Regions from separate parts of the Streptomyces sp. NPDC031497 genome, predicted to be linked through region 2. Evidence: predicted binding sites of a transcription regulator. Region 2 holds the regulator's gene; the other holds the start of a gene.

Region 1 (11,709 bases), on a different contig from region 2:
CTGTCGGCCGTCGTATGGCCCCTGCTCGTACGACTGCTGCTGCTGGTGCCCGCGCTCGTCCTCGGCCTGCTGGTCTTCTTCCTCAACGGCTCCCTCCTCCTCGTCGCCCTGCGCATCAACCCCTCCGGACAGAGCGAGGCCGCCCCGGAGACCGCCGTGATCGTGGCCGCCGTGATGTCCGCCGTCGCCTCCGCCACCGGCGGTGCCCTCGCCGTCCGCGACGACGACGCCTACCGGAGCCGGCTCTCCCGCCTCGCCACCCGCCGCCGCAGTTCCCGGCCGCCCTGCCCGGCCACCCCCGGCACCGTCTTCCTCCAGCTCGACGGTGTCGGCCACGACGTCCTCACCGCCGCCGTCGCCAAGGGCCTGATGCCGACGGTCGCCGCCTGGCTGGACGACACCCACCGGCTCACCCCCTGGCGCACCGACTGGTCCAGTCAGACCGGCGCCAGCCAGCTGGGCATCCTGCACGGCTCCACCTTCGACGTCCCGGCCTTCCGCTGGTACGAGAAGGACAGCCGGGAGGTGATGGTCTGCAACCGGCCGACCAGCGCCGCCGAACTCCAGCGCCGTGCCATCGAGTACACCGCCGACGGGGGACTGCTCACCCTGGACGGAGCCAGCCGCGGCAACCTCTTCAGCGGCGGCGCCGACGAACAGGCCCTCGTGCTGTCCATAGCCACCCGGCGCCGAGGCCGGGAGAACCGTTCCCGCGCCGGCTACTTCGCCTACTTCTCCGACCCGGCCAACGCCGTCCGCACCGCGCTCTCCTTCTTCGCCGAGGTCGGCCGCGAGATCGGCCAGTCGACGGCGGCCCGGATGCGCAAGCAGCGGCCCCGCGTGGGGCGCGGCGGCCTCTATCCCCTCGTCCGCGCCTTCGCCACCGTCGTCGAACGGGACGTCGTCGTCGCCGCGGTCATGGGCGACCTGCTCGCCGGCCGCACCGCCGTCTACGCCGACCTCGTCGCCTACGACGAGGTCGCCCACCACTCGGGCCCGCACAGCCGCGACGCCGAGAAGGTGCTGCAACGCCTGGACCGGGCCCTCGCGCTGATCGAGAAGGTCGCCGAGCACGCGCCGCGGCAGTACCGGATCGTCGTCCTCTCCGACCACGGGCAGAGCCCCGGCGAGACCTTCCACTCCCGGTACGGCCTCACCCTCGGCGACCTGGTCCGGGCCGGCTGCGGGCTGCACGTGCCGCGTCGCGCCGAGCGCACCCACAGCGGCGCCGAAGCACGGGCCGCCGTCCGCGCGGCCCTGCGCAGGCCGGTCGAGGAGCGCGGCGAGAAGCACCGGCCCACCCGGCACTCGGAACCTGTCGTGCTCGCCTCCGGCAACCTCGGCCTGGTCTCCTTCCCGGATGTGCCGCACCGCATGACCAAGGAGGAGATCGACGCCCGGTACCCCGCCCTGCTCACCACCCTCGCCAACCACCCCGGCGTCGGGTTCCTGCTGGCGCGCAGCGAGGAGCACGGCGGGGTGGTGCTCGGGGCGTACGGCGCGGAGATACCGCTCGACCGGCTCGACGGGCACCCGGGGCCGCTGGCCGCTTTCGGGGCGGGCGCGGCGGACGCCGTCCGGCGCACGCACTCGTTCCCGCACACCGCCGACATCATGGTGAACTCGTCGTACGACCCGGAGGGCGGCGACGTCCTCGCGTTCGAGGAGCAGATCGGATCGCACGGGGGGCTGGGGGGCGCACAGGGGAGGCCGTTCCTGTTGTCGCCGGTCTGCGTCTCCGCGCCGGTGGCGGAGGGCGACGAGCTGGTGGGGGCGGAGGCCGTGCACGGGGTGTTGCGGCGGTGGCTTCGGGAGGCGGACGGGCCGCAGGTGCCGGTGCCTGCCGGCGAGGAGACGGCCGCGTAGTTCGTTCACCGCGGGCCGGTGGGGGTGTTCGCGCCCGCGCGGCGGAGCCGCACATTGACACAGCCCCGCGCCCCTGAGGGGGCGCTTCAGCTCAGCCGGGGATAAATCAGCTGCGTTCCTCTTGCTCCCGACACACACTGTTCGAGTCGCAAGTCCCTCGAACCCTCCTCAGGAGCCATCCCTTTGCAGGCTGCCGTCACCGTCACCCCCGCCCGTCTCCCCGAGCTTCTTCTCGGTCTTGCCACCGTGCGGCCCGTGTTCATCTGGGGGGCGCCCGGGATCGGGAAGTCCTCGCTGGTGCGGGCGTTCGCCGAGTCGCTGGGGCTGGAGTGTGTGAGTCTGCTCGGCACGCAGCTCGCGCCCGAGGACCTGATCGGCGTTCCGCAGATCCGTGACGGGCGGTCGGTGTTCTGCCCGCCCGAGGCGATCGCCCGGGACGAGCCGTACTGCCTCTTCCTCGACGAGCTGAACGCGGCCACCCCGGATGTGCAAAAGGCGTTCTACTCGCTGATCCTCGACCGCCGGATCGGCAACTACGAGCTGCCCAAGGGGTCGATCGTCATCGGCGCCGGCAACCGGGCCACCGACAACGCCCTCGCCCGGCCCATCGCCTCCGCGCTCGTCAACCGGCTGGCCCACGTCCACCTGGCCGCCTCCGCGCACGACTGGCTCGCCTGGGCCGCCGACAACGGCATCCACCCGTGGATCCTGGACCACCTCACCGACCGGCCCGACCATCTGTGGTCCAAGCCGCCGAAGACCGAGGAGCCGTTCTCCACCCCGCGCTCCTGGCACATGCTCTCCGACGCCCTGCACTCCTTCGGGCGCGACCTCGACGAGGAGACCCTCAAGGTCCTCGCGCACGGCACGCTCACCCCGGCCCACGCGACCGCCTTCTGCGGATACGCCAAGATCGTGCGCAGCCGGTTCGGCATCGAGGCGATCCTCAAGGGCGACGCCGGCTGGCCGCACCGTATCGAGGACCGCGACCTGCTGTACTACCTCGCGGAGTCGTTCCGCGGGCGGCTGGTCAAGGAGCTGCCCGTCGACAAGGAGCACATGTCGGCGAACGGCCGGCAGACCGCGTACCGCGCCAAGTCGCTGCTCGTGCAGCTCGCCGAGATCTCCGTCGAGGTCGCCCAGACCGTCATCGCCTCCGACGCCGACGGCAACCCGGTGCTGCCCGCCTGGTTCCTGATCGAGGCCGCCCGGGACATGCCCCGGCTCGTGGAAGCCCGACGATGAGCCCCAGCGGCCGCAAGGACCAGAAGAAGGAACAGAAGAAGGACCCCGCCGCGGAGAACTTCGCGGCCGGGGTCGAGCTGCTGCGCGCCAACCCGGCCCTGCGGGCGGTCGAGTTCACCCTCTGCCGGCACGAGAAGTGCGAACTGGCGCCCCACGAAGGGCTGGTGCGGGCCGACTCCGACGGCGTCCTGCACGCCCACGCCACCCGGCGCGCCGAACCGGCCGAATGGGCCTGGGCGTTGGCCCACTGCACCATCCATCTCGGCTTCGGCCACCTGCCGGCCGCCACCGGGCAGCGCACCCAGCCCGACCGCTACGACCTCGCCGCCCGCTGCACCGTCGTCAACCGTTTCCTGGCGACCTTCCAGGTCGGCGAGGCCCCGGACCACCTGCCCGCGTCCTACCCGGAGGGTGACGAGGACCGGCTCGCCGCCGGCTGGCGCCGCGTCGGCAGCGTCCCGGCCGCCTACGAGCGCGGCGGCACCAGCGGCGGCGAACCCGACCAGCTGCTCCTCTCCTGGGACAAGTGGGCCGGCCAGGTCCCCGACTGGCAGGTCGCGTTCGCGCACGCGCTGACCCGGACCATGTCCCGGGCGATGGACCTGGCCGGCGGCCGCCGCACCTCCATGACCGGGCCGCCGACCCCGCTGCGCCCCTGGGAACAGGCGCTGAGCTGGTTCGTCTCCTCCTATCCGCTGCTCGGCGGGATCGCGGCCGGCATCAAGCTGGTCGCCGACGCCGAACTGGCCCGCGCCCACGACATCGCGATCGCCGCCGTCAACCCCGAGGCCGGCGAGATCTACGTCAACCCGCTGCGGACCCTGGACGCCGAGGAGTGGCGGTTCGTCCTCGCCCACGAGATGCTGCACGCCGCCCTGCGCCACGGCGACCGCCTCGGCGGCCGCGACCCCTACCTCTTCAACGTCGCCTGCGACTACGTGATCAACGGCTGGCTGGTCGAGATGCGCGTCGGCACCATGCCCGAAGGGCTGCTGCACGACCCGGAGCTGAAGGACCTGTCGGCGGAGGAGGTGTACGACCGGATCGCCGTCGACCTGCGCCGGATGCGGCGCCTGGCCACCCTGCGCGGCAAGGGGCGCGGCGATGTCCTGGGCGCGCCGCTCGGGCCGCCCGGCGCCTGTGTCGACCTCGACGAGTTCTACCGCCGTGGCCTCGGCCAGGGACTCGACCTGCACCAGACGCAGGACCGCGGGTTCCTGCCCGGCGGCCTGGTCGAGGAGATCCGCGCGCTCAGCCATCCGCCGCTGCCCTGGGACGCCCAGCTCGCCCGCTGGTTCGACGAGTTCGTACCCCGGCCGGAAGCCGTCCGGTCGTACGCCCGGCCCTCCCGCCGGCAGTCGTCCACCCCGGACATCCCGCGGGCCGGCCGGTACTTCCCGCCCGAGGAGGTGGCCCGCTGCACCTTCGGCGTGGTCCTGGACACCTCCGGCTCCATGGACCGCACCCTGCTCGGCAAGGCCCTCGGCGCGATCGCCTCCTACGCCGAGGCCCGGGACGTACCGGCGGCCCGCGTGGTGTTCTGCGACGCCGCCCCGCACGACGCCGGGTACCTGCCGACGACCGAGATCGCCGGGCGGGTCCGGGTGCACGGCCGCGGCGGTACCGTCCTCCAGCCGGGGATCGACCTGTTGCAGCGCGCGGACGACTTCCCGCCGACCGCACCGGTCCTGGTGATCACCGACGGCTGGTGCGACGTCCTGCGGGTGCGCCGTGAGCACGCCTACCTCGTCCCCGACGGCCGTCGCCTGCCGTTCACCCCCCGTGGGCCGGTCTTCCGCGTGCGGTGAGCCGGGATGTGATCGGATGGAGGCAGCGAAACCGGTTCTTTCGCCTTCACACGCTGAAAGGAACAACCATGGCCGTCACGCGCATCGCGCACACCGTCTGGGAGGGCAACCTCCTTGAGGGCAACGGTGTCATCACCTTCGACTCGTCCGGTATCGGCGACCAGCCGGTCACGTGGGCCTCACGGTCCCAGGAGTCGAACGGCAAGACCAGCCCCGAGGAGCTGATCGCGGCCGCCCACTCCGGCTGCTTCTCCATGGCTCTCTCGCACGCCCTGGCCGGGGCCGGCACCCCGCCCACCAGGCTGGTGACCAACGCCGACGTGAAGTTCCAGCCGGGTGAGGGCATCACCGGGATCCACCTGACCGTCGAGGGCACGGTGCCCGGCCTGGACGAGGCCGGCTTCGCCGCCGCCGCCGAGGACGCCAAGAAGAACTGCCCGGTCAGCCAGGCCCTGGCCGGCACCACCATCACCCTGGACGCGAAGCTCGCCTGACCGTCGTACCCCTTCGGATGCCGCGTCCCCGTCCTGGGGCGCGGCATCGTCGTTTACGGGGTCCCCGGCATTGACAACGGCCCGCTCAAGTTTTGTGCTGGAGTCGGGGAAGTGCCCCGGGCGGAAGGGGACGGACATGACACGTGCGGTCGGGATCGACCTCGGTACGACGAACTCGGTGGTGGCCGTCCTGGAGGGAGGTGAGCCCACCGTCGTCACCAACGCCGAGGGGGCGCGCACCACCCCGTCGGTGGTGGCCTTCGCGAAGAACGGCGATGTGCTGGTCGGTGAGGTCGCCAAGCGGCAGGCGGTGACCAACGTGGACCGCACCGCGCGCTCGGTGAAGCGGCACATGGGCGACGGTGCCTGGCGGTTCCCGGAGAGCGGGAGCGTCGACGGAGCGCGGTACCGGGCCCAGGAGCTGTCGGCGCGGGTGCTGCAGAAGCTGAAGCGGGACGCCGAGGCGTACCTCGGCGAGGACGTCACGGACGCGGTGATCACCGTGCCCGCGTATTTCGACGACTCGCAGCGGCAGGCCACCAAGGAGGCCGGGGAGATCGCGGGCCTGAAGGTGCTGCGGATCATCAACGAGCCGACCGCCGCGGCGCTCGCCTACGGCCTCGACCGGGGCGAGGAGCAGACGGTCCTCGTCTTCGACCTCGGGGGCGGCACCTTCGACGTCTCCCTCCTTGAGATCGGCGACGGCGTGATCGAGGTCAAGGCCACCAACGGCGACACGCACCTCGGCGGCGACGACTGGGACCAGCGGGTCGTCGAGCACCTGGTCAAACGCTTCAAGGGGCAGTACGGCATCGATCTGGGCAACGACAAGATGGCGCTGCAACGGCTGCGCGAGGGCGCCGAGAAGGCGAAGATCGAGCTGTCCTCGTCCACCGAGACGTCGGTCAACCTGCCGTACATCACGGCCTCCGCCGAGGGGCCGCTGCATCTGGAGGAGAAGCTGACGCGTGCTCAGTTCCAGGAACTGACCGCGGACCTGCTGGACCGCTGCAAGAAGCCGTTCCACCAGGCCGTCAAGGACGCGGGCGTGGAGCTGTCCGCGATCGACCATGTGATCCTGGTCGGCGGCTCGACCCGGATGCCCGCCGTCACCGACCTGGTCAGGGAACTCACCGGCAAGGACCCGCACAAGGGCGTCAACCCGGACGAGGTGGTGGCGGTCGGCGCCGCCCTCCAGGCGGGCGTCATCCGCGGCGACGTCAAGGACGTCCTGCTGCTGGACGTCACCCCGCTGTCCCTGGGCATCGAGACCAAGGGCGGCATCATGACGAAGCTGATCGAGCGCAACACCACGATCCCGACCCGGCGTTCGGAGATCTTCACCACCGCCGCCGACAACCAGCCCTCGGTGGGCATCCAAGTCTACCAGGGCGAACGGGAGATCGCCGCCTACAACAAGAAGCTCGGCGTCTTCGACCTCACCGGCCTGCCGCCGGCGCCGCGCGGGGTACCGCAGATCGAGGTCGCCTTCGACATCGACGCGAACGGGATCATGCACGTCTCGGCGAAGGACCTGGCGACCGGGCGTGAGCAGAAGATGACCGTGACCGGCGGCTCCGCCCTCCCCAAGGACGACATCGACCGCATGATGCGGGAGGCCGAGCAGTACGCCGAGGAGGACCACCGCCGCCGCGAGGCCGCCGAGACCCGCAACCAGGCTGAACAACTCGTCTACCAGACCGAGAAGTTCGTCCGCGACAACGAGGACCGCGTGCCGGCCGACACGAGGACCGACGTGGAATCGGCGATCACCGAGCTCAAGACCCTGCTGGACCACGACGCCGACACCGCGGAGCTGCGCCAGGGCGTGGAGAAACTGGCGACCGTCAGCCAGCGCATGGGCCAGGCCATGTACGCGGGTGCGGGTGCCGCCGGCGGCTCGGCCGAAGAGCAGAGGGCGCCCGAGGCCGACGAAGAGGGCGTGGTGGACGCGGAGATCGTGGACGACGAGAGGGGTACGGCTGGGTGAGGCACCGCCGTAGTCCGCCGTCGTGGCTGGTCGCCGCTGCGGCGGAGAGAGAGGGAGGGGCTGGGAGTCAGTGGTGGGTGGTCTCCCAGCCTCGGCGTTCCGGGCGGGGGCCCAACTGGTGGGGGTCTCGGGTGCGGTAGATCACGTAGGGGCGGAAGAGGTACTGGAGAGGGGCGCTGAACATGTGGACCAGGCGGGTGTAGGGGACCAGGGCGATCAGTGTCATGCCGATGACCGCGTGGATCTGGTGGAGGACCGGGACGCCGGCCATGAGGGCCGTCTCCGGCTGGAGGGTGAAGAGGCTGCGGGCCCAGGGGGCGATCGTCTCGCGGTAGGGGTAGCCGTCGCCGGAGGTGCTGCTCAGCTTGGCGGTCATGCCCATCAGGAGCGCGGCCACCAGGAACAGGTACATCACCTTGTCGTTGGCCGTCGTGGCGCGGAAGACCGGTGCCCGGCTGCGGCGGCGGTAGATCAGCAGGGCCAGGCCGGCCACCGCGAGGATGCCCGCCACCGTGCCGCCGTACAGGGAGAACAGGTGGAAGGTGTGCTCGCGCACGCCGATCGCGTGTGTCCAGGACATCGGGACGAACAGGCCGACGAGATGGCCGGCCAGGACGAACAGGATGCCGTAGTGGAAGACGGGCGAGGCGATGTCGAGGAGCTTCGACTCGTAGACCTGGGAGGAACGGGCCGTCCAGCCGTACTTGTCGTAGCGGTACCGCCAGACCAGGCCGGCGACGAGCAGCGCGCATGCGACGTAGGGCAGGGCGCCCCACAGGAGGATGCTCATCGGCGGGCTCCGGCGCGTGCGGTCGGCAGGGCCGCACAGACCGCGTCCAGCACGCACGCGTACGGAGTGCCGAAGTCGGCGAGGCTGCGCCGGAGTTCCGACAGGCAGTCTCGGTGCTCGGTGAGCAGGTCCGTGTTGCCGGTGCGCGCCGTGAACTCCAGGACCGCGGGCAGGAAGTCAGGCAGCTCCTCGCCGGTGAACTCCATGCCGTACGCCTTGTAGACGTCCTTGAAGCGGACCAGGGACATGCCCCGGCGGCTGGTGTCGCCGTCGTGCCACCAACTCAGATAGAGGCTGTGCCGGTTCTTGAAGTCGAAGACCTGCACATAGTGCGCGGCCAGCTCCTGCGGCGGGGTCACCGCCGCATGGTCGGTGAACTCCCGCAGTTGCGGGGCAGCTTCGCGCAGCAGCGGCAGCCGGGCGACGAAGTCGTCGTCCGGGTAGGTGAGGCAGAGCGCCGCCGCCTGGTAGAACACCGCGTCCGTGGACATCAGGCCTCCTTAGCCTCGTCCGGGGTGTCGGCGGTCTGCCGTCTGCGCAGCAGGTGGAAGTTCTCCACCGACACCAGGGGGAGCAGTTTCCGGCCCGAGTCCTGGCCGAGGGGTCCGTCGCCGCCCATGCCCGGGCCGCCGTCGTGGTCGAGGCTGCACCCGTCCGGGAGCGCGGACTCCTCCAGCCGGCGTGCGTCGCCGACCGCCGCGGTCGGGATCACATACCGGTCCTCGTACTTGGCGATCGCCAGCAGCCGGTACATCGACTCGATCTCCGCCGCGGTCATCCCCACCTCGGCGCAGATCCGCGCGTCCGGTTCCTCGCCGAGGTTGAGCGCCCGCATGTGGGAGCGCATGGCGGCCAGCTTCTCCAGGGACGCCCGCACCGGCGCGGTGTCGCCCGCCGTGAACAGCTCGGCCAGGTAGGCGAGGGGGATCCGCAGGGTGTCGATCGCGGCGAAGAGGTTCTGGGCGTCCTCGCCGTCGTGGCCCGTCTCGGACAGGGCCTCCACGACGGGGGACAGCGGCGGGATGTACCAGACCATCGGCATCGTGCGGTACTCCGGGTGCAGGGGCAGGGCCACCCGGTAGGTGTGGATCAGCCGGTACACGGGAGAACGGCGGGCCGCCTCCAGCCAGTCGTCCGGGATGCCCGCCGCCTCGCAGGCCTGCCGCACCGCCGGATCCTCCGGGTCCAGGAAGACGCCCAACTGTGCCTCGTACAGCGCCTTCTCGTCCTTGGTCTCGGCCGCCGCGGTCACCCGGTCGGCGTCGTAGAGGATCACCCCGAGATAGCGCAGCCGGCCCACGCAGGTCTCCGAGCAGACCGTCGGCAGCCCCACCTCCAGGCGCGGATAGCACAGGGTGCACTTCTCGGCCTTGCCGGTGGCGTGGTTGAAGTAGACCTTCTTGTACGGGCATCCGGTCACGCACATCCGCCAGCCCCGGCACCGGTCCTGGTCGACGAGGACGATGCCGTCCTCGGCCCGCTTGTACATCGCCCCGGACGGGCAGGAGGCCACGCACGACGGGTTGAGGCAGTGCTCGCAGATGCGTGGCAGATAGAACATGAAGGACTGCTCGAACTCGAACCGCACCTTGTCCGAGGCCTGTTGCCGGGTCCGCTCGAGCATCGGGTCCAGGTCGCCGTGGGCGGGGGCGCCGGCCAGGTTGTCGTCCCAGTTCGACGACCACTCGATCTTCATCGGCTTGCCGTCGAGCTGGGAGACCGGCCGGGCGACCGGGTAGTCGTCGCCGAGCGGGGCGTCGGTGAGGTTCTTGTAGTCGTACGTCCAGGGCTCGTAGTAGTCCTTGATCTCCGGGAGCCTGGGGTTGGCGAAGATCCCGGCGAGCTTGTGCAGCCGGCCGCCCGCCTTGAGCTTCAGCGCGCCGCGCCGGTTCAGCTCCCAGCCGCCGCGCCAGGTCTCCTGGTCCTCGTAACGACGTGGATAGCCCTGGCCGGGCCGGGTCTCGACGTTGTTGAACCAGGCGTACTCCATGCCCCGCCGGTTGGTCCACGCCTGCTTGCAGGTGACCGAACAGGTTTGGCAGCCGATGCACTTGTCGAGGTTCATGACCATCGCGATCTGGGCCATGGGACGCATCAGTACTCGACCTCCTGGCCGCGTCGGCGGATCACCGTCACCTCGTCGCGCTGGTTGCCCGTCGGGCCCAGGTAGTTGAAGGCCCACGAGAGCTGCGCGTAACCGCCGATCAGATGGGACGGCTTGAGGATCAGCCGGGTGAGCGTGTTGTGGACGCCACCGCGCGTGCCGGTGGTCTCCGTCCTGGGGACGGCCACCGGGCGTTCCTGCGCGTGGTGCGTGTAGACCGTGCCGGGCGGCATCCGGTGCGAGACGACCGCCCTGGCCACGACCACGCCGTGGCGGTTGACCGCCTCGATCCAGTCGTTGTCCGACACCCCGATCGCGTCCGCGTCCTGAGGGGACATCCAGATGTTCTGGCCGCCCCGGGAGAGCGCGAGCATGAACAGGTTGTCCTGGTACTCGGAGTGGATCGACCACTTGTTGTGCGGGGTGAGGTAACGGACCGTCACTTCCGGCTGTCCGTCCGGGCCGAGGCGCGGCTCGCCGAGGAGCCGGTTCGTGTCCAGCGGTGGCCGGTAGACCGGGAGCGCCTCGCCCAGTTCGTGGATCCAGTCGTGGTCGAGGAAGAAGTGCTGGCGGCCGGTGAGCGTGTGCCAGGGCTTGAGATGCTCGGTGTTGAGGGTGAACGCCGTGTAGCGGCGGCCGCCGGACTCGCTTCCCGACCACTCCGGAGAGGTGATCACCGGGACCGGCGCCGCCTGGGTGTCGGCGTACGTGACCCGCTTGCGCTCGTGCTCGGCGGCGAGGTGGGCCATCTCCTGCCCGGTGCGCTGCTCCAGGGTGCGGAAACCCTGGGTGGCGAGCCGGCCGTTGGTGGTGCCGGACAGTGCCAGGATGGTGTTCGCCGCCTTGACCGCCGTGCCGAGGGAGGGGCGGCCTTCGAAGCCGGTGCCGTTCAACTCCCGAAGATACGCGACCTCTTGGTCCGGCCTGAGGGCGATGCCCTTGGCGGGCAGACCCAGTTGCTCCACCAGGGGGCCCAGTGCCGCGAATTTACCGCCGATCGCCGTGTAGTCCCGTTCGACCACGACCAGGTTCGGCATGGTCTCCCCGGGCACCGGTTCGCACTCCCCGCGCTTCCAGTCCCGCACCACCCCGCCGGGCTGGGCGATCTCGCCCGGGGTGTCGTGCTGGAGCGGCGCGGCCACCAGGTCCCTGCGTACCCCTAGATGGCGCACGGCCAGCTCGCTCAGCCGCTCGGCCAGCGCCTTGAAGATGTCGAAGTCGGTGCGCGCCTGCCAAGGCGGGTCCACGGCCGGGGTGAACGAGTGCACGTAGGGGTGCATGTCGGTGGACGACAGGTCGTGCTTCTCGTACCAGGTCGCGGCCGGCAGGACGACGTCCGACAGCAGGGTGGAGGAGGTCTGCCGGAAGTCCAGCGAGAGCAGCAGGTCCAGCTTGCCCTCGGGTGCCTCCTC
Region 2 (11,709 bases):
AGCCTCGCGGCGACGAACGGAAGGCGCCGACCCCCGCGGCAGCGGACGAATGACGCCAGCCCCTCGGCAGCGGGCGGATGACGCCAGCCTCACGGCAGTTGGTGGCCGGCGTCAGCCCCGCGCCGGCGGAGGGTGGCGCGGGGCCCACGACAGCGGGCGGGTGGGCCTACTTGAGGCCGGCCTCGTCGCACGCCGTCTTGTACTCGGCGGTGCAGATCTGCGAGATCTTGTAGATGCCGTCCGCGACGACGGTGTCCTTGATCTTGCTCTTCGTCACGGCGTTGACCTGCACCAGCTGGGCCGGGATGTCCTTGTTGGTCGGGCTGTCGACCTGGTCCTGGGTGAGCGCGTCGAACTGGATGTCCTTGCCCTGCACCTTGTAGACGGCCATCTCGGCGGCGGCCTCGGCCTCGTCCGGGTAGGGCTTGTAGACGGTCATGTACTGCTCGCCGGCGAGGATCCGCTGGATGGCGTCGAGGTCCGCGTCCTGGCCGGTGACCGGCGGCAGGTTGGTGATGCCGGCCGCCTTGAGGGACTTGATGATCTCGCCCGCCATCGCGTCGTTCGCGGAGTAGACGGCGGCGACGTTGCCCTTGCCGATCGCGTTGATCGCCTTGGTCGTCTCCTTGCCGGCAGTCGGCGGGTCCCAGTCCTTGGTGTCGAACATGGCGTCGGCCGGGATCGACACCTTGCCGCTCAGCTCGGACAGGGCGCCCGTCTTGAACTGCTTGGCGTTCGGGTCCGTCGGCGAGCCGTTGATCATGATGACCTTGTCGGAGGTGTCGGCGTTCGGCCCGAGGCCCTCCAGGAGCGTACGGGCCTGCACCTCACCGACCAGCTCGTTGTCGAAGGAGACGTAGGCGGCGATCGGGCCCTCGGCGAGGCGGTCGTAGGCGATGACCGGAATGCCCGCCCCCTCGGCATTCTTCACCGTGCCGGCGATGGCGTGCGAGTCGACCGAGTCCAGGATGATCACGTCGACCTTGTCGTCGATCATCTTCTGCATCTGCTTCGCCTGCGTGGGGGCGGACGAATCGGCGTTCTGGTAGTCGACCCGGCCCTGCTTGTTGGTGAGCTCGGCGATCTTCGACTTCATGATCGGGTAGTCGAAGTTGGTGTACCGGGTGTTGATCTTGTCCGGCATCAGCACACCCACCGTGATGTCGTTGCCCTTGGTGGGGCTCGCGGTGGTCGACGATCCCGTCGCGTTGAGCACGCCGCAGCCGGCGAGCGAGAGGGACATCGTGGACGCGGCCACAAACATGGCTATACGACGCATTCGGGGGCTCACTTCAGGTGCGTTCCGGACATGGGACTGCTTGCGACCCAGATGTCTGAAAAGACAACGCGTACGCCGCACCCGGCGTCAAGCGGAACCACTTAACGAGTGCGCAACACTACGCTCCGCTGTCTGTGTGAAGGGTATGCGGAATCGCCTGCAAACACCCTTTACGGACCCTCCATCCAAAGGGAGTTCACGGGAAGGCAAAGATCAGTACAACCAACTCCTTTCCTCATGAGTCGACATCGGGACGGCTCGGCCCGTCACCCGGATACGACCAGAGGATCGAATGAACCCAGCCAGACGCACCGCGGCCGGCGCCGTGGTGCTCGCCACCGCCGGAGCCCTGCTCGGCGGCGCCACCGTGTCCGCCTCCGCGGCCGCGACGACCTGCGCCTCCCCCGTCTACAAACGGCAGTTCTTCGCGAACACCACGTTCAAGGGCACCCCGAAGAAGACGGACTGCGACTCCGCGATCAGCGAGACCTGGAGCGGTGCCCCGGCGTCCGGCCTGCCGAAGGACAACTTCGGCGTCCGCTGGAGCGTCACCCGCGACTTCGGCTCCGGCGGCCCCTTCGCCCTCGCCGCCTCCGGACTCGACGGGATCCGGGTGTACGTCGACGGCAGCCGCAAGGTCGACCTCTGGAAGAACACGACCAAGACGGTCAGCAAGACCGTCAACGTGACCCTCCCCAAGGGCCGGCACACCCTGCGGATCGACTACGTCAACTGGACCGGCGCCGCCAAGGCCACGTTCACGTACACACCCCGCACCTCGGCCACCGTCGACAAGGTCAAGCCGCTCGGGCCGAGCGGCGTGTCCGCCGTCTACCAGCCGGACGGGGAGGGCACGAACACCCTGGTCGCCTGGGCCGCCAACAAGGAGATGGACCTCGCCGGCTACCGGCTCTACCGGCGGCTCCAGGGCTCCGGCAGCTGGACCAGGGTGGCCACCACCACGGCCGGCACCCGCCGGACCTGGGACGAGACACCGCCGACCGGGCAGTCGTACTACTACGAGGTACGCGCCTACGACAAGGCGGGCAACGAGTCAGCCGGCTCCGCCGACCAGCTCATCGTGTCGCAGGACATGACCGCCCCCGCCGCCCCGGTTCTCACCGCCACCGCCGTGGAGGCCTCCAGCAACCTCTCCTGGACGGCCCCCGCGGACGCGGTGAACTACCGGATCTACCGCAAGGGCGCCTTGGACACCGAGTACACCAAACTCGCCGACACCACTGCCACGAACTACGCGGACACCTCGGCGGCCTACGGCGACGCCTACGACTACAAAGTGAGCGCGCTCGACGCGGCGCGGAACGCCCGCTCCTCCAACGTCGTACGCAGCACCCGGTCCATCGTCCCGCCGCAGAACGTGACGACGACCGTGCCGAGCTACGGCGTGGTGTTCACCTGGACCGAGGCGGCGGGCGGCGACACCGCCGACTACGACGTCTACCGCTCCACCACCTCCCCGGTGGAGACCGGCTACGAGAACCTCACCGACTGCCGCAGCCGCAAGACCGGGAAGGACGCGGCGGGCAACACGGTCCGCAGCTGTGTCGACTACGACGGCGACCAGGGCACCACGTACCACTACGTGATGGTCCGGAGGAACACCGCGGGCCGCTGGTCCACCGGCTCCGCCGAGATGACCGTCACCCGCCCCGGGGACGAGATCGCACCGCCTCCGGTGACCAACCTGACCGCGGAGCCCCTGGAGTACGGCTTCAGGCTGGACTGGGACGACAGTACGGCGGCGGACCTGAAGGAGTACCAGGTCTGGGAGTACCAATCCTGCTGCACGCCCGACTACCTGGGCACGGTGCCCGCCGGCACCTCCGAGTTCGTGGCCGGCCCGGAGGCGGCCGACGGCGGGTCGCACATGTACGTCGTCATCCCCGAGGACATCTACGGCAACTACCCCCGCTTCACAGGCGCCTACTGGGACGAACCCGTCTCCCGGGTCACCGCCACCGAACTCGACCTGCGGCCGACGACCGTCCCCGAGGACACCGCGCCCTGCTCCCTGAACGCCTACACGACCCTCGGCGACGAGGGCGGCATGTACATCGACTGCGCCGACTCGGTGGCCACGGAGGCCGCCGGCATCAACGTGTACCGCTGGGACCGCGCGACGGGCACCTACGTCCGGGTGACGGACACCCCGCTGGCACCCACCGCCACCAGCTACACCGACCCCACCGTGCCGCACGGGACCACCGTGTACTACCTGCTCTCGGTGGTCGCCCACGACGGCTCGGAGACCTTCAGCAACGTGGACTCCAGCGTGTCCCTGCCTAGCGGAGCCTGATCTCAAGATGAAGACCACCCTGACGGCGACGGCCGTGGTGCTCGCCACCACGGCCGGCGTCCTCGCCACCGTCGCCGCCCCCACCGCCTCGGCCGCGACGACCTGCGCCTCCCCCGTCTACAAACGGCAGTTCTTCGCGAACACCACGTTCAAGGGCACCCCGAAGAAGACGGACTGCGACTCCGCGATCAGCGAGAGCTGGAGCGGTGCCCCGGCGTCCGGCCTGCCGAAGGACAACTTCGGCGTCCGCTGGAGCGTCACCCGCGACTTCGGCTCCGGCGGCCCCTTCGCCCTCGCCGCCTCCGGACTCGACGGGATCCGGGTGTACGTCGACGGCAGCCGCAAGGTCGACCTCTGGAAGAACACGTCCAAGACGGTCAGCAAGACCGTCAACGTGACCCTCCCCAAGGGCCGGCACACCCTGCGGATCGACTACGTCAACTGGACCGGCGCCGCCAAGGCCAAGTTCACGTACACACCCCGCACCTCGGCCACCGTCGACAAGGTCAAGCCCCTCACCCCGCTGGATCCGCTGGTGTCCTACGACGGCGACGCCAACGCGACGAAGCTGAACTGGACGAAGAACCAGGAGATGGACCTCGCCGGCTACCGGGTCTACCGGCGCCTGCGGTCCAGCACCAGCTGGACGAAGGTGGGAACGACCACGGCGACATCCCTGACCGACGCCCCGCCCGCGACCGGCGCCCTCTACTACTACGAGATCCGCGCCTACGACAGGGCGGGCAACGAGTCGACCGGCACCACCGACGCCCTGGTCACCAGCACCGTGCTGCAGCCACCTGCCCGGTTCACCGCGTCCGCCACCGACACGGGCGCCGAACTGAACTGGTCGGGGGTGCACGCCGCGGTGAAGTACCGGGTGGAGCGGACCGACTTCTACAGCGTCGTCACCAAGTCCTGGGAGCTCAAGTACACCGTGAGCCTCACCGACGACACGCTCGCCCGGGGCGAGACCGCCAGGTACCGGATCGCGGCCGTGGACGGCTCGGGCCACGCGTCGCCGTTCACCGACCTCCAGGGGGTGACCCGCCCGCTGGCCGCACCCCGCGAGCTCACGGCGACCGCGGGCATCGGCAGCGCGACCCTCCAGTGGACGGTGAAGCCGGAGGACGCCCCGTACGACGAGTTCCGCGTCTACCGCTCGACCACGCTGCCCGTGGACACCTCGACGGCGCGGTGGGTGACCTGCACGACCAGCTTCACCACCCTCTCCGACGGGTCCCGCCGGTACAGCTGCGGCGACTTCTCGGCCGAGGAGGGCACGACGTACCACTACGCGGTGCAGAACGTGCAGTGGCCCAACGTCTCCCCGCTCTCCGACGCCGCGACCGTCACCACGCTGGTCTCGGACAAGCCGCCCGCCCAGGTGACCGGGCTGACGGCGACGGCCACGGAGTACGGCATCGAGCTGGACTGGGACGACAACACCGAGCCCGACCTGAAGCGGTACGCGGTCTACCGGGGCGTGGTGCTCGGCGAGGAGGGCGACGAGCAGGTCTGCTCCGGCTCGGAGTGGGCGTGGCTGCCAGCGGGCACCTCCCACTACCGGGACGTACGGCTGCCGGACGGCGACCACGCCTGCTACTGGGTGGACGCGATCGACAACGCGGGCAACTCCAGCAGATGGCTGGGGCCCGTGTCCGCGGTCACCGTCGACGAACTGGACCTGACCCCGTCGGTGGCGACCCCGGAGGGCTCCCCGCTCACCCTGACGACGGACCCGACCGACTCGGGTGTCGGCCTGTCGTGGAACGCCGTCGACTCGGCGACGGGCTACCAGGTCTACCGCTGGAACCCGGCCACGCGGACGTACGAGAAGCTGGCGGCCACCACGGACCGCTCCTACGACGACACCACGGCCGCCGCCGGCACCACCCACTACTACTGGGTGACCGCGCTGTACGCCGACGGCACGGAGTCGGCGCCCGGGGCGGACCGGGCCATCCTGGAGCCGTGACCACGAGAAGGGGCCCGGAGGATCTCCTCCGGGCCCCTTCCGCACAAAGCCGCTAGTCCTTGGCCTTCTTCGGCCGCCACACCACCAGCGCGCTGGTCTGCTGGACTTCCTGGTACGGGACCAGGTCACGGCGGTACGAGGCGTGCACCGCCGCTTCGCGCTGCCGCATCGTGGCCGCCGCGCCGTCCAGGGCCGCTTCCATCTCGGCCACGCGGGCCTGGAGCGCGGCGACCTGGTTCTCCAGTTCGATGATGCGCTTGATGCCGGCCAGGTTGATGCCCTCGTCCTGCGACAACGCCTGCACCTGGCGGAGCAGTTCGATGTCGCGGGCCGAGTAGCGCCGACCCCGTCCGGCCGTGCGGTCCGGGGAGACCAGGCCCAGGCGGTCGTACTGGCGCAGCGTCTGCGGGTGCAGTCCGGAGAGCTGGGCCGCCACCGAGATGACGTAGACCGGGGTCTCCTCGGTCAGCTCGTACGGGTTGCGTCGACGGCCGTCCATCTCTGTCATGCTCCCTTCGCGGCCTCGAACAGCTCGGCCCGCGGGTCCTCGCCCGCGGTCGCCTCGCGATACGCCTCCAGCGCGTCACGAGCATTCCCCGACAGGTCCTTCGGGACACTCACCTCGACGGTGACCAGAAGGTCGCCACGGGTGCCGTCCTTGCGGACCGCGCCCTTGCCACGGGCGCGCATGGTGCGGCCGTTGGGCGTCCCGGGGGGCAGCTTCAGGGTGACCGGCGGTCCGCCCAGGGTGGGCACCCTGACCTCGCCGCCGAGCGCCGCCTCGGTGAAGGTCACCGGGACGGTCACCGTGAGGTTGTCCTCCTTGCGGCCGAACACCGGGTGGGTGTCGACGTGGACCATGACGTACAGGTCGCCCGCCGGACCGCCGCGCTCGCCCGGTGCGCCCTTGCCGCGCAGCCGGATCCGCTGGCCGTCGGTCACCCCGGCGGGGATGCGGACCTGCATGGTCCGGGACGACTTGGCGCGGCCGCTGCCCTTGCAGTCGAGGCAGGGGTGCTCCGCGATCAGGCCGCGGCCCTTGCAGTCCGGGCAGGGGTCGGTGAGCGAGAAGCCGCCTCCGGATCCTCGCGCCACCTGGCCGGTGCCGACGCAGGTCGGGCACACGCGCGGTGTGCCGTTCTTGTCGCCGGTGCCCGAACAGGCCTTGCAGGGAGCCTGCGAGGACATCCGCAGCGGGACCGTGGCCCCCTCGATGGCCTCCGTGAAGCTGAGCGTGACCTCGGACTCGATGTCCTGGCCGCGCCGGGGCTGGGTGCGCGTGCCCGCGCCGCCGCCCCGATTGAACAAGCCCCCCAGGACGTCGCCGAAACCGCCGCCGAAGCCGCCCCCGCCCTGTTGCTGCGGGTTGCCCCCGAAGAGATCACCCAGGTCGAAGTTGAAGTTGCCGCCGCCCGCGCCCGGCCCGGGGCGGAAGCCACCGTTGCCGAAGAGGGCGCGTGCCTCGTCGTACTCCTTGCGCTTCTTGGCGTCGCCGAGCACGTCGTTCGCCTCGGAGATCTCCTTGAAGCGCTCCTCGGCCTTGGCGTTGCCCTTGTTGGCGTCCGGGTGGAACTCGCGGGCGAGCTTCCGGTACGCCTTCTTGATCTCGGCCTCGGTGGCGTCCTTGGGGACGCCGAGGACCTTGTAGTAGTCCTTCTCGATGAAGTCCTTGGTGCTCATCCTCGACGCGCCCCCTTTCCGGTGTTCCGCTCAATCTCTACGACTTCAGCCCTCCTCAGGGCCGTTGTCCTTCTCGTCGCCGGCCGCGGGGGCCTCTTCGGTCCCCTCGGCCTTCACCGGCGTCGCCCCCGGCTGCGGTTCGGCGACCGCCACCCGCGCGGGGCGGATGGTGCGTTCGCCGATGCGATACCCGGGCTGCAGAATCGCCACGCACATCGTCTCGGTGACGTCGGGCGCGTACGAGTGCATCAGTGCCTCGTGGATCGTCGGGTCGAAGGGCTCGCCCTCCTTGCCGAACTGCTGGAGTCCCATCTTCGCCGCGACGGTCTCCAGCGACTCGGCCACCGACTTGAAACCGCCGACCAGTTCGCCGTGTTCCCGGGCCCGGCCGATGTCGTCGAGCACCGGCAGGAGTTCGGTCAGGAGGTTCGCGATGGCGATCTCCCGGACCGTGATCCGGTCGCGCTCCACTCGGCGGCGGTAGTTCTGGTATTCGGCCTGGAGCCGCTGGAGGTCCGCGGTGCGCTCGGTGAGCGCGGTGCGCACCTGGTCCAGCTGCGCCGTCAGACCGGCCAGCTGTGCGCTTGAGTCCCCGGCCGGGGCCGCCCCCTGTGCGGGAGCGGCCTTCGGCTCGGCGTCGTCGGAGGTGGCGCCGGAGGGGACGTCGGGCTTCTCCTCGAAGCCCGGGGTCTCCTCCGTCACGCGGCACCGTCCTTGCGCTCGTCGTCGACGATCTCGGCGTCCACCACGTCGTCGGCGTCACCGGCAGCCTCACCGGCGGGACCGCCGGGGGCGGCCTGCGAGGCCTGGGCGTCGGCGTACATGGCCTGGCCGAGCTTCTGGGAGACGGCCGCGACCTTCTCGGTGGCGGTGCGGATCTCGGCGGTGTCCTCGCCCTTGAGCGTCTCCTTCAGCTCGGCGATGGACTCCTCGACCTCGGTCTTGATCTCGCCCGGGACCTTGTCCTCGTTGTCCTTGAGGAACTTCTCGGTCTGGTACACGAGCTGCTCGCCCTGGTTGCGGGTCTCGGCGGCCTCGCGGCGGCGGTGGTCCTCCTCCGCGTACTGCTCGGCCTCCTGGCGCATCCGGTCGACCTCGTCCTTCGGCAGCGAGGAGCCGCCGGTGACGGTCATCTTCTGCTCCTTGCCCGTGCCCAGGTCCTTCGCGGTCACGTGCATGATGCCGTTGGCGTCGATGTCGAAGGCGACCTCGATCTGCGGGACACCGCGCGGGGCCGGCGGCAGACCGGTCAGCTCGAACATGCCGAGCTTCTTGTTGTACGCCGCGATCTCGCGCTCGCCCTGGTAGACCTGGATCTGGACGGAGGGCTGGTTGTCCTCGGCGGTGGTGAAGATCTCGGACCGCTTGGTCGGGATCGTCGTGTTCCGCTCGATGAGCTTGGTCATGATGCCGCCCTTGGTCTCGATACCGAGGGACAGCGGGGTCACGTCGAGGAGCAGGACGTCCTTGACCTCACCCTTGAGGACACCGGCCTGGAGGGCGGCGCCGATGGCGACGACCTCGTCCGGGTTGACGCCCTTGTTGGCGTCCTTGCCGCCGGTCAGCTCCTTGACGAGCTCGGCGACGGCGGGCATACGGGTGGAGCCGCCGACGAGGACGACGTGGTCGATCTCGCCGAGCTGGATGCCGGCGTCCTTGATGACGTTGTGGAACGGCGTCTTGCAGCGCTCCAGGAGGTCCGCCGTCAGCTGCTGGAACTGGGCGCGGGTGAGCTTCTCGTCCAGGTGCAGGGGGCCCTCGGCGGACGCCGTGATGTAGGGCAGGTTGATCGACGTCTCGGTGGACGAGGACAGCTCGATCTTGGCCTTCTCGGCGGCCTCGCGGAGGCGCTGGAGGGCCATCTTGTCCTTGCCGAGGTCCACGCCGTGACCGGCCGCGAACTGCTTGACCAGGTAGTCGACGACGCGCTGGTCCCAGTCGTCACCACCGAGGTGGTTGTCGCCGTTGGTGGCCTTCACCTCGACGACGCCGTCGCCGATCTCCAGGAGGGACACGTCGAAGGTGCCGCCACCGAGGTCGAAGACGAGGATCGTCTGGTCGTCCTTGTCGAGGCCGTAGGCGAGCGCGGCCGCGGTGGGCTCGTTGACGATACGCAGGACGTTCAGGCCCGCGATCTCGCCGGCCTCCTTCGTCGCCTGGCGCTCGGAGTCGTTGAAGTAGGCCGGGACGGTGATGACCGCGTCGGTCACCTTCTCGCCCAGGTAGGCCTCCGCGTCCCGCTTCAGCTTCTGCAGGATGAACGCGGAGATCTGCTGGGGGTTGAAGTCCTTCCCGTCCAGCTGAATCTTCCAGTCGGTGCCCATGTGACGCTTCACGGACCGGATGGTGCGGTCCACGTTGGTGACCGCCTGGCGCTTGGCGACCTCGCCGACCAGAACCTCGCCGTTCTTGGCGAAGGCGACGACGGACGGCGTGGTCCGGGCACCCTCGGCGTTGGTGATGACGGTGGGCTCGCCGCCTTCAAGAACGCTGACGACAGAGTTAGTCGTGCCCAGGTCGATGCCGACCGCACGTGCCATGGTGATTTCCTCCAGCTGACTTGAGTGGAACAGGCTCAAGTGTGCATCAAGCCTCGCTGTGGGTCAACAGACCTGAGCCGCAACGACTCAACTCTTATCCGTTCCTTACACGCAAGTGGCCGCTGACCTGCGTCGATTCCAGACGACGGGGTCCATAAACCGGCACCCGAAGGAGTAGCAGCACGACGCTGACGGTGACGCACGCGACGCAGGTGGCGCCTGTCCGCCCGATCCAGCCGCCATGCACGAGCACCCCGACGAGCACCCCCGCGAAGGCCGCGACGCCCAGGACGACGGTCGCGCCCGGCGGAGTGAGCCCCAGCCGCCGCAGCCGGTGCGCGAGATGGTCGGGCCCCTGCCGCAGCACCGGCCGCCCGGCAAGGAGCCGTGACAGCACGACGAGCAGCACGTCGGCGCTGGCGACGGCGGTGAGCGCGAACAGCACGCCCGCGCTGGCGACCGGGTCGTGCCCGGTCCGGGTGATCAGCGCGGCCGCGGCCAGCACGAACCCCGTGAACAGCGCGCCGGTGGCGCCCAGCGCGATCCGCGCGGGATGCCAGTTGTGCATCAGGAACCCGGTGAGCGCGGCCGCGAGCACGCTCAGCAGCACGGCCAGCCCGTCCATGACCTCGGCGGTGGCACAGGCCCCCGCCCCGAAGGCGGTGACCACTCCCACGGTCCCGGCCAGCCCGTCCGCGTGGTCGAGCCCCTTGAAGGCGACGGCGACAAAGGCGATCCATCCGACCCCGAGCAGCCCTTCGGCCACACCGAACTCCCCGTACGGCACCACACACGCGGCCGCCACCGCCGTACCGATCAGCAGGAACCGGGTCTTCAGCCGCCACACGTCGGCGACCAGCCCGAGCAGCGACACGGCTCCCCCGGCGATCAGCAGTTCCCCGACCCCGGTACCGAGCGGGGCGACCCCGGTCCAGTCGCCGGCGCCGGCGACCAGACAGGTGGCGCCCACGACGGCGAACCCGCCCAGCACCGGGACAGGCCGCGCCCGCCGGCGGTCGACGAGCCCCAGCCGCAGCGCGAGCGGCCGGATCAGCGCGGCGAGGACGGCGGCGAACAGCAGGGCGGTGGTGGCGGCGGCGATCCCGTAGAGCACAGGTCTAAATTAGACCTGAATGTAACAATTCCGTACGAATAACACGAATAACACGATCACTTTGCCGCCGCAAGGCAGCGGCAGGTCAGGCACACCTCAGCGATTCAGATCACCCCGCACCTGACTACAGTGCGAGTAAAGATGCGGGTAGTCTCAGACCGACTGCATAAGTTACCGCTTAGTAATTTCGGGAACCCTCTCTCGCGAAGAGACCCGAAGAGACCCCTCGCAGGCCCGAGGAGCCCCCATGCAACTCGCCGCGATCATCGTGTCGCTGGTTCTGATCGTGGTCGGCGTGGCGTTGTTCGCCCGCGCCGTCGTGCAGATCTACACCTTCATGCGGCTCGGCCAGAACGTGCCCGCCGGCACCCGTACCGACGAGCCCGTGCAGCGGACCGTCACGGTGGTCAGGGAGTTCCTCGGCCACACCCGGATGAACCGCTGGGGCATCGTCGGCGTGGCGCACTGGTTCGTCGCGGTCGGCTTCTTCTCGCTGCTGCTGACGATCGTCAACGCCATCGGCCAGCTGTTCCAGGCCGACTGGCTGCTGCCGGTCATCGGCGAGTGGCCGCCGTACAACGTCTTCGTCGAGTTCATCGGCACCATGACGGTCCTCGGCATCCTGGTGCTGATCGTCATCCGCCAGCTGAGCAAGCCGAACCGGCCGGGCCGCAAGTCCCGCTTCGCCGGCTCCAACTTCGGCCAGGCGTACTTCGTCGAGGCGGTCATCCTGACCGTCGGCGTCTGCATCTTCATGCTGCACGCCCTGGAGGGCGCCCAGCACCACGTGGACTCCTACGA

Evidence for each region. The regulator HspR, encoded in region 2, represses chaperone genes until heat shock. The targets are predictions, from matches to a motif close to TTGAGNNNNNNNNNCTCAA.
Region 1: the regulator HspR is predicted to act here: its motif matches at 5,484-5,502, upstream of dnaK (molecular chaperone DnaK).

The regions. Positions count from the first base shown of each region.
Region 1 covers NZ_JBVIKO010000012.1:108,678-120,386, forward strand. The annotation lists gene ACZ5K7_RS25075 (alkaline phosphatase family protein) at 1-1,866, shown strand, start outside; gene ACZ5K7_RS25080 (ATP-binding protein) at 2,050-3,111, shown strand; gene ACZ5K7_RS25085 (vWA domain-containing protein) at 3,108-4,919, shown strand; gene ACZ5K7_RS25090 (OsmC family peroxiredoxin) at 4,988-5,413, shown strand; gene dnaK (molecular chaperone DnaK) at 5,550-7,403, shown strand; gene narI (respiratory nitrate reductase subunit gamma) at 7,471-8,193, opposite strand; gene narJ (nitrate reductase molybdenum cofactor assembly chaperone) at 8,190-8,684, opposite strand; gene narH (nitrate reductase subunit beta) at 8,684-10,288, opposite strand; gene ACZ5K7_RS25115 (nitrate reductase subunit alpha) at 10,288-11,709, opposite strand, start outside.
Region 2 covers NZ_JBVIKO010000029.1:103,429-115,137, reverse strand. The annotation lists gene ACZ5K7_RS40365 (sugar ABC transporter substrate-binding protein) at 167-1,279, opposite strand; gene ACZ5K7_RS40360 (PA14 domain-containing protein) at 1,572-3,596, shown strand; gene ACZ5K7_RS40355 (PA14 domain-containing protein) at 3,604-5,574, shown strand; gene ACZ5K7_RS40350 (heat shock protein transcriptional repressor HspR) at 5,627-6,073, opposite strand; gene dnaJ (molecular chaperone DnaJ) at 6,079-7,254, opposite strand; gene grpE (nucleotide exchange factor GrpE) at 7,300-7,956, opposite strand; gene dnaK (molecular chaperone DnaK) at 7,953-9,794, opposite strand; gene ACZ5K7_RS40330 (MraY family glycosyltransferase) at 9,889-10,908, opposite strand; gene ACZ5K7_RS40325 ((Fe-S)-binding protein) at 11,156-11,709, shown strand, end outside.